3 regions of the Actinoplanes derwentensis genome follow, and region 3 is predicted to be linked to each of the others. Evidence: riboswitches for the same ligand, from Rfam matches in the RefSeq annotation. Region 3 holds a riboswitch; each other region holds the start of a gene.
The links. A riboswitch is a leader RNA that binds a small molecule or an ion and turns the genes downstream of it on or off. The one in region 3 is predicted to bind cobalamin.
Positions count from the first base shown of each region.

Region 1: another riboswitch for cobalamin. It lies ahead of BLU81_RS00770 (VWA domain-containing protein); the one in region 3 lies ahead of cobN (cobaltochelatase subunit CobN).
Region 2: another riboswitch for cobalamin. It lies ahead of BLU81_RS08930 (MerR family transcriptional regulator); the one in region 3 lies ahead of cobN (cobaltochelatase subunit CobN).

Region 1 covers NZ_LT629758.1:169,579-172,847, reverse strand. Annotated here, with positions in the region: gene BLU81_RS00770 (VWA domain-containing protein) at 1-2,051, opposite strand, end outside; cobalamin riboswitch at 2,084-2,237, opposite strand; gene BLU81_RS00765 (gluconokinase) at 2,367-3,269, opposite strand, start outside.
Region 2 covers NZ_LT629758.1:1,944,124-1,947,392, forward strand. Annotated here, with positions in the region: gene BLU81_RS08920 (SDR family oxidoreductase) at 1-503, opposite strand, end outside; gene BLU81_RS08925 (TetR/AcrR family transcriptional regulator) at 608-1,270, shown strand; cobalamin riboswitch at 1,268-1,415, shown strand; gene BLU81_RS08930 (MerR family transcriptional regulator) at 1,471-2,328, shown strand; gene BLU81_RS08935 ((2Fe-2S)-binding protein) at 2,364-3,083, shown strand; gene metE (5-methyltetrahydropteroyltriglutamate--homocysteine S-methyltransferase) at 3,123-3,269, opposite strand, start outside.
Region 3 covers NZ_LT629758.1:9,279,111-9,282,379, reverse strand. Annotated here, with positions in the region: gene cobN (cobaltochelatase subunit CobN) at 1-1,865, opposite strand, end outside; cobalamin riboswitch at 1,904-2,026, opposite strand; gene BLU81_RS41530 (precorrin-3B synthase) at 2,134-3,269, shown strand, end outside.

The sequences.
Region 1 (3,269 bases), 1.5 Mb from region 3:
AGCGGGGTCCGGCCACCGGTACGCAGAGCGGCCAGCCGCTGCACCCCGACCTCATGGCTGGAGGTGGGCGGCAGCACGACGTCGGCGTCACTCCCCCGGAACGTGATCATCCCGATCCGGTCCCGCCGCTGATAGGCGTCCCGCAACAGCGACAGCACCGCGGTCTTGACAAGTGTCATGCGTTTCCGCGCGGCCATCGACCCGGAGGCGTCCACCACGAAGAGCACGAGGTTCGCCTCCCGCCCCACATGAACCGACTCCCGAAGGTCCCGAGGCAGCACCCGGATCCCCCGCCCAGCGCCCCCACCGACCGGACGAGCCGAGAGGCCACCGGCGGGCCGGACGACCGACGGGTGCACGGGATCCGACGACGAGATGATGCCCGGAGCAAGACCACCCGGAGCGGAACGACCACTGGCGAGGAGGCCGCCTGAACCCGACGACCAGCCGTCGGGCGCGGCCCGGTCGAGGGCGGTCCGGTCCAACACGGCCCGGTCCGTGGTCCGGTCCGAGGCCGTCCGGTCCAAGGCCGTCCGGTCCAGCGCGGCGCGGAGGGTGGCGAACAGGTGTGGGGCGCCGGAGAGTTTGCCCTGCGGGAGGCGGCTGCCGACGACCCGGCCGCGGCGGGCGAAAGCCGGGGAGCGGCGGCCGGCGTGGCCGCCCTCGCCGCGGGCCGCGATGCGGAACGTGCGGGTGCGGTAGGCGGTGCCCGCAGCGACCGCGACACCAGCGGCCGGGATGGTCGGCGAGGGCGTGGTGGACTGATCGTCGCTGTCGGACGGGGAAGGGGAACTCGGCGGTGCGGGGCTGGGGTCCGTACCAGCAAGGGGGTGGTCTGTGCCGGGGTTGTCCGTGCCGGACGGGCCACCGGTGTCACGCGGACCGCCACCACCGCCGGGACCGTCCGGGTCGTCGTCACCGGGGCCGTCGCCGGAACCGTCGGGGTCGGCGTCCGGATCCGGGCCGTCGGGGTCGTCGGCGCGGCGATCCTGCTCGGCCTGGCGTTCGGCTTCGGCCTGGCGGTCTTCTTCGGCCTGGCGTTCGGCTTCGGCCAGGGCCTCGTCGAGTTTCTCCTCGTCGGTGCCGGGCGGGTCGAGCGGGTCGGTGCGGCGGCGGTGCGGCAGGGCCAGCCGGGCGGCGTCGCGGACGTCGTCGGCGGTCACCCGGTCGCGGCCGTGCCAGGCGGCCAGGGCCACTGCGCAGCGGGCCACCACGATGTCGGCGCGCATGCCGTCCACGCCGTAGGCGAGGCAGACGCGGGCGATCCGGTCCAGTTCGGCGTCAGGCAGCACCACCGACGGGAGCTGGGCGCGGGCGGCGGCGATGCGAGCCTCGTAGACCTGCTCGTCGGCGACGTAGCGGGCCGCGAAACCGGCCGGATCCGCCTCGTAGGCCAGGCGCCGCCGGACCACTTCGGCGCGCTGGCGGGCGTCGCGGGGCGCGGCGACCGTGACGACCAGGCCGAACCGGTCGACGAGTTGGGGGCGGGGTTCGCCCTCTTCCGGGTTCATGGTGCCGACCAGCAGGAACCGGGCGGCGTGTTTGACCGAGACGCCGTCGCGCTCGACGTGGGCGCGGCCCATCGCGGCGGCGTCCAGGAGCAGGTCGACCAGGTGGTCCGGGAGTAGGTTCACCTCGTCGACGTAGAGGACGCCGCGGTGGGCGGCGGCGAGTAGGCCGGGCTCGTACGCCTTGACCCCGTCGCTGAGGGCCCGCTGCAGGTCGAGAGTGCCGACGACCCGGTCCTCGGTGGCGCCGACGGGGAGTTCGACGAGGCTGGCCGGACGGGACAGTGCCGGGCCGCCGAGGGTGTGCGGGCCGTCCGGGCAGCCGGGGTCGGGCGCGTCCGGGTCGCAGGCGAACCGGCAGCCGTGCACCACCTCGACGTGCGGGAGGAGACCGGCGAGAGCCCGGACCACGGTGCTCTTGGCGGTACCTTTCTCACCTCGGACCAGGACACCGCCGACGGCCGGGGAGACCGAGGTGAGCAGCAGGGCCAGTCGGAGGTCGTCGAGGCCCACCACGGCCGAGAACGGGTACGGATTCGTCACCAGGGTCCCTTCCGGCGGGTGTCCACGCCCGCTGTCGGTTGTCGCGAGCGGCCGGAGTTCCTGGCTCCCGGGGCGATTTCCCCGGTCACAGTGGCGGGACCGTCCCGGATTCGCACCGGGTTCCTCCGCTACCGCTCGCCGGTCACTCTTCCGGACCGGCGAGTAACCCGTCAACGCGGGGTAGGTCACGGCCGGCGACATCACGGCAGCCCCTTCAGTGTGGTGACCTGGGGTGCGATTCGCACCCCAGGTCACCACGCCGGGAAGCGGGCGGGTGAGCGTGGTGACTTCGGGTTCGGTCCGGACCCGGCGTGGTCACGATCCGGCGGGGACGGCCTTCTCGGTGGCGGGCAGGGGTTCGGGGGCGATCCGGTCGAGTTCGGTGACCACGTCGAGGACTGCGAGCGCGGACTTCTCCACCAGTGGGCGCAGCCGCCGGTAGAGGGCGGCGTCGGCCGGGTCAGGCCGGGTGGGTGTGCCGGTGGGGACGAGGGCGGCGGCCTGGTCGAGGTCGGGGAGTTCGCCGAGGGCGTGCCGGGCCAGCAGGCAGGCGCCGAGCGCGGTGCCCTCGGGCACGTCGGCGACGGTCACCGGCAGGTCCAGAGCCGACGCGAGCACGGTGATCCACAGCCGGGAGGCGGCGGCTCCGCCGGTGGCCCGGATCTCGGTGAGCGGGTTACCTTCGGCGTCGAAGGAGTCCCGGACCAGGGCGAGTTGCTGGCAGACGCCTTCGACGGCGGCGCGGACCAGGTGCGGCCGGCCGTGTTCGCGGCGCAGCCCGAGGTAGGCGCCCCGCATGCCGGGCCGCCACCAGGGCGCCCGTTCGCCGAGCAGGTAGGGCAGGCAGAGCAGGCCCTCGCTGCCGGCCACGATCCCGGCCGCCTCGTCGAGCAGCCGGGCGTCGCGGTCGTCGTCGTCCTCACCACCGGAACCACGAGACGAACCGGCAGTGCCGGGGTCCAGGGCCTGACCGGCCCAGCGGACCACCGAACCGGCGTTGTTGACGGCCCCGCCGATGACCCAGCGGTCCTCGGTGAGGGCGTAGCAGAACAGCCGCCCGGCGTTGTCGCTGGTGGGAGCGCCGACGACGGTGCGCAGGGCACCACTGGTGCCGAGGGAGACCGCACCGACGCCGGGCGAGACCGCGCCGACGCCGAGGTTGGCGAGCGGCCCGTCGGCGGCGCCGATGATCAGTGGAGTCTCCGGGGGCAGACCCGC
Region 2 (3,269 bases), 3.3 Mb from region 3:
AGGGTCATGGCCTCGACGGCGCCCTTGGAGGCGGCGTAGGCGCCGTAGGTGGGCATCTGCAGCCGGGTGATGGACGTCGAGAAGGTGATGATCGCTCCACCCGCGCGCACCTGCCGGGCGGCGAGCTGGCTGACCACGAAGGTGCCGCGCACGTTGGTGCGCTGGATGCGGTCGAAGGTGTCGAGGTCGGTCTGCGCGATCGGCGCGAGCGGCATGATGCCCGCCGTGTGCGCGACGACGTCGACGCCGCCGAAGGTGTCCGTGGCGTGCTGGAACAACGCCGCCATCTCCGCGGGGTCGGCGACGTCGCCGCCGAACGCGGTGGCCTGGCCGCCTGCGGCGACGATCTGCTTCACCGCGTCCTCGGCCTTGGCCTCGTTGCCGCTGTAGTGCACCACCACGGCGATGCCGTCGGCGGCCAGGCGCTCGGCGACGGCGCGACCGATGCCGCCGGATCCTCCGGTCACGATGGCGACGCGGGTGGGAGTGAGGTTGCCGGACATGTGCCCTCCAGGTATGTGGACTAGGTGTCCATATAACCGTAGCGAGATAAAGACTAGTTGTCCACTAATCTGAGGGCGGAGTTGTCGAGACGAGAGGAACGACCATGGCTGAGCAGTCGTCGCCCCCGGTGGCACCGCAGCGACGAGGACGTGGCCGCCGGCCGGCCGCCGAGGTCCGGGCAGGCGTGTTGCGTGCCGCCACCGAGCTGCTGCTGAGCGAGGGGATCAAGGCGGTCACGTTCGACCGGGTCGCCACCGCGGCCGGCTCCAGCAAGATGACCCTGTACAAGTGGTGGCCGTCCGCCGGGGCACTGGCAGCGGAGGCCTACTTCACCCACAGTGAACCCATTCTGGAGTTCCCCGACACCGGCGACATCCGCGCCGACATCACCGCACAGCTCTGCACCTTCGTCAGGCTCCTCAACACCGACGGCACCGGCGCGATCCTCGCGGGACTGATCGGGGTGGCGCAGACCGACCCCGAGCTGTCCGCGGCGTTCTCACTGCACTACTCGGCCACCCGCCGCGCGCTCGCCATGGCGGCCTTCGAACGGGCCCGCGAGCGTGGTCAGCTGCGCGACGACCTCGACCTCGGCATTCTCGTCGACCAGCTCTGGGGAGCGTGCTACCACCGCCTGCTCATCCCCGACGCCCCCCTGACCGAGGAATTCGCCATCGCCCTGGTCGACAACGCCCTCGACGGCGCGGGGAATAGGGCGGCCGGGACGAGACGATCGGTGTCGGGACGGATGGGGCGTACCCCGTAGGATGGGTGGGCAGTCGGTTCGCCCGGTTCGCCAGATCGGGTGTCGTAAGAGGGAACCCGGTGGGAAGCCGGGACTGCCCCGCAGCGGTGAGTGGGCGACGGTGCGTGCCCGCGAGTCCGAATACCTGCCACTGCCCGCGCCTGACCTGGTGTGGTGTTGTCGGTGACCTCGAGGGCGGGTCGGCGGTGGGAGAACAGCTGATGATGCACGCGCCGGTCGAGGAGCGGCTGAGTGCCGGGATACTCGCCCGGCGGCTCGGTGTCGCCCCGACCACCTTGCGGACCTGGCACCAGCGGTACGGACTCGGCCCGTCCGGGCACGAGTCCGGGCGGCATCGGCGCTACACCTCGCACGACGTCGCCGCGCTGACCGTGATGGCGCAGCTGACCACCCGAGGAGTGCCCGCGGCCGAGGCCGCCCGGCAGGCCCGCCGCGAGACCACATCATGGACTGCCGACCGTCCGTGCGGTGACCCTGGTACCGACGCGGAAGCCCGTGGGCTGGCCCGGGCCGCCCGCCGGATGGACGTGCTCACCCTGCGGGAGACCCTGGCGGCCTCGGTGGCCGGGCATGGTGTCGTGCACACCTGGCACACCATGGCCGGGCCCGCGTTCAGTCACATCGGGCACGCCCGCTACCCGGAGACGCGCAAGGCGATCGCGCGGCGGCTGCTCACCCGTACCCTCAGTGAGGTTTTTGCCGCGGTGCCCCGCCCACCTGCGGGTACGCCGGTCTCGGTGCTGCTGATGGCCGCCGACCACGGCCGGGACGTGGCCGCCCTCGACGCACTCGCCGCCGCGCTCGCCGAACGCGGAACCGCTTCGATACACCTCGGCGCCGGCCTGTGCGGGGAGGTGATCGGCGGCGCGGTGGCCCGGGCCCGGCCCGCGGTCGTGGTGCTCTGGTGCGACGGTCCCGGACCGATGCCGGCGGAAATCCTCGCACCCTGCATCGGTGACCCGGCGTGGCGGCCGGCCGTCGTCGAAGCCGGACGAGGCCGGGCGTGCCCACACCTCGCCGACGCGGTGGCGGCAGTCGCCGGGCTGGTCGCGGCGTGACCCTTCGAAAACAGGATGGCCGGAACGGTCGCGGCGTGACCGGGGCGGCTCTGGAAGCGGCGGCCCGGCTCGGCCCCTACTTCGCGTGGGAACCCTACGACGGTGAACCCGGCTGGCGGCCGGTGCGGGAACTGCTCGACCCTGACGTGATCGCCCAGCGGGTTCGGATCGGGCGGCGGACCCTGGCCGGGCTCGGCGGGCTGGACCACGCGGACATCGACGAGCGGGCCGCGGCGTCGATCATCTTCCTCGGGCTCGCGTCGCGGCTGCTGTCACCGCTGCTCGGGGCGGTGGCCACCGGCGGCGTCCTGCCGATCGCCGACGTGGAACGGCTGTGGTGGCGGCAGGTCGAGGCGGGACCGATTCCGATCGCCTGGCACGGACTCGACAGCGGGCCCGGCACAGCCGAACTCTTCTCGCGTACCGCGATCCGGGGTCTGGTCGAGCCGGTGCTCGACGTCTTCCGTGAGCGGTTCCGGCTGTCGCCGCAGGTGCTGTGGGGCAATGTCGCCTCGGCGCTGGGCGGTGCGGCGGGCATGATCGCCGACGCGATGCCGGGCGCCGCCGAAACCGCCGCGACCCTGGTCACCGGGTGTCTCGAACTGCCGCCACTGCGGGGAACCGCCACCCTGACCCGGCCCGATCCGGCGCGGGCCCGCTGGTACCTGGCCCGCAACAACTGCTGCCTCTACTACCGCATCCCCGGCGGCGGCACCTGCGGCGACTGCGTGCTGAACACCCGGCGGCCGGGTTAGGAGGGTTCGGGCGCCCGAACCCTCCACCCGCGCAGAGGGCTAGCGCAGTTCAGCGGCCGCCGCTACCAGGTGACGCAGGGACGCCTCGGTCTCCTCGTACCCGCGGGTCTTCAAGCCGCAGTCCGGGTTCACCCACAGGCGGCGCGCCGGAACCGCCTCGGCCGCGAGCCGCAACGACGCGACGAC
Region 3 (3,269 bases):
GGACGGTTCGACAGGCCCAGGTCATGGTCCATCTTGGCGGCCTGGATCAGGGTCCAGATCTGGGCCCGGATGGCCGGCAGTTTGGCCGGGTCGAGGGCGGCGATGTTGGCATGCTCGTCGAGCAACTGCTCCAGGCGGGCGATGTCGCCGTACGACTCGGCCCGGGCCATCGGCGGGATCAGGTGGTCGACCAGGGTGGCGTGCGCCCGGCGTTTGGCCTGGGTGCCCTCGCCCGGGTCGTTGACCAGGAACGGGTAGATCAGCGGCAGGTCACCGAGGGCCGCGTCGGTGCCGTCCGAAGCGGACATGCCGACGTTCTTCCCCGGCAGCCATTCCAGGTTGCCGTGCTTTCCGACGTGCACCACCGCGTGGGCGCCGAAGTCGTCGGCCAGCCACCGGTAGGCGGCCAGGTAGTGGTGGCTCGGCGGCAGGTCGGGGTCGTGGTAGATGGCCACCGGGTTGGCCCCGAAACCGCGCGGCGGCTGCACCATCACGACGATGTTCTCGTCACGGAGCGCGGCCAGCACGATGTCGCCCTGATCGGTGTACAGCTCGCCGGGCGGCGGGCCCCAATGCTGCTGGACGCTCTCCCGGAAGTCCGCCGGCAGGGTCGCGAACCACGCCGCGTAACGCTCACCGGAGATCCGCACCGGGTTGGCGGCCAACTGCTCCTCGGTCAGCCAGTCCGGGTCCTGGCCGCCGGCCGCGATCAAGGTGTGGATCAGGCCGTCACCGTCGTACGACCCGAAGTCTCCGATCTTGTAGCCCTGACCGTCGAGGGCGGCGAGCAGCGCGACAGCCGAAGCCGGGGTGTCGAGACCGACGGCGTTGCCGATCCGGGAGTGTTTCGTCGGGTAGGCCGACAGCATCAGCGCGACCTTGCGCTCCGCGGGCGGCAGATGCCGCAGTCGGGCGTGCGACACCGCGATCCCGGCGACCCGGGACGCCCGCTCGGGGTCGGCCACGTAGACCGACAGCCCGTCCTCGTCGATCTCCTTGAACGAGAACGGCACCGTGATGATCCGGCCGTCGAACTCGGGGATCGCCACCTGCGTCGCCGCGTCCAACGGTGTCAGACCGTCGGCACTGGCCTCCCAGGCGGCCCGTGAGCTGGTCAGACAGAGGCCCTGCAGGATCGGCACGTCGAGGTCGGCGAGGACGCCGACATCCCACGCCTCGTCGTCGCCGCCCGCGCCCACCGTGGCCGGTTTGGTGCCGCCGGCCGCCAGCACCGTCACCACCAGGGCGTCCGCCTTACGCAACTCGGCGAGCAGCTCGGGCGACGCGGTCCGCAGCGATGCCGTGTAGATCGGCAGCGCCCGGGCGCCCTTGGCCTCGATCGCCTGACTGAGAGCCTCGACGAAGGCGGTGTTGCCGGCCATGTGATGGGCCCGGTAGTAGAGCACCGCCACGGTCGACGGGCCGGTGCCGGGCGCGGCCTCGCGGGGCAGCGGGCCCCACTCCGGCGCGGCGACCGCGGGCGCGAAACCGTTGCCGGTCAGCAGCACCGTGTCGGAGAGGAAGTCGTGCAGTGCGGTGAGGTTCTCCGAACCGCCCTGGGCCAGGTAGACGTGCGCTTCCGCGGCCACGCCGGCCGGCACCGTGGACAGTCTCATCAACTCGGCGTCGGGGGCCTGCTCGCCACCGAGCACCAGCACCGGCACGGTGCCCGCGAGCAGCGAGTCGAGGCCCGCCTCCCAGGCGCGGCGACCGCCGAGAATGCGCACCACCACCAGCTCGACCCCGTCGAGCAGGGCCGGAAGATCGGCGACGCCGGTGCGGGCCGGGTTGGCGAGACGCCATGGCGAGCCACTGGCCCGGGCGCTGAGCAGATCGGTGTCGGATGTCGACAGCAGCAGGAACACGCGCGCACTCCCCCTCGGGGTCCGCGCCCCGGGTAGAAAAGGAAAGGCGGCGACCGGAGTTCCTGGCTGCCAGGAGAAAACCCTGGTGACAGTGGCGGGACCGCGCCGGACTCACACCGGCTTCCTCCGCGGCGTCGCCGCCCGTTGAGCCCCCTGAGCTTCCCGAACCCCGGTGTCCCGCGTCAAGGCGAACCCGGCGCTGTGACGCTCCCGACCACGGCCCACCGAAGGTGAATTCGTGTCGGAGGGCGGCCGTAGTATCCGGGCCATGGCTCACCGTCGAACCTCCGAGACCGATGCCTGCCCCGGCGCTCTGCGGCTGCACGCCGCGGCCGACGGCATGCTGGCTCGGGTGCGGCTGCCCGGCGGGATGCTGTCCGGGGCGCGGTTGCGGTCGCTGCGGGAGCTGGCCGAGGAGTTCGGTGACGGCGCGCTGGAGTTGACCTCGCGTGCCAACCTGCAGCTCAGAGGCTTGGGTCCCGGCGATGCGCCGGCTCTGGCGGCCCGGTTGCGGTCGGCCGGTCTGCTGCCTTCGACGACCCACGACAACGTACGGAACATCGCGGCCCCGCCCCTGCCCGTCAAAGCGTTGCGCGTGCTGGTGGACGAGCTCGACCGGGCGATCCTCGGTGACCCGCTGCTGCCCGCTCTGCCGGGGAAGTTCCTGTTCGCGATCGGGCATGTCCCACTCGCCTCGGACGTCGCGGCGATCCCCGTCGGAGTGAGCGATGACCAGGGTGAATCGGCGGATCCGTTGTTCGCTGTCCGGTTCGCCGGGCACGACACCGGGGTGCGGGTGGAGTCCACTCAGGTGGCTCCGGCGCTGATCGCGGCCGCGCACGCGTTCCTGTCCGAACGCGACGTGCAACGCGACACCCGGACGGACGTGCAACAGGACACGCGGCAGGATGTTCGGCTGGCCGGCGGTTCAGCGGTGTGGCGGCTGCGGGAGCTTCGGGACGGCCCGGGGCGGGTGTCGGCCAGGGTCGTGGCGGCGCTCGGTCTGACGCCGGTGGCGGTCGAGGTCGCGGTTCCGGTCGGTGCCACGGAGCCGGGTGACCTGATCGGGATCGTGCCCCAGCAGGACGGGCTCGTGGCGGTCGCGGCCCTGGTGCCGTTGGGCCGGTTGACCGGCGTACAGCTGCGGGTCCTGGAAGACGCCGACCATCTGGTGGTGACGCCGTGGCGCGGGGTGCTGGTGGCTGATCTGCCGCCGGAGGCGGCGCAGCCGTGGGCGGATCGCCTGGCCGGAGCGGGTCTCGCGGTGACGCCCGGCTCGCCGTGGTCCGGGGTGACCGCGTGCGCCGGGCGGCCCGGGTGCGCGAAATCGCTGGCCGACGTGCGGGCCGACGCCGTCGCCGCGGCCCGGTTCGTCGACGGGCTGCCGGTCCACTGGGCCGGATG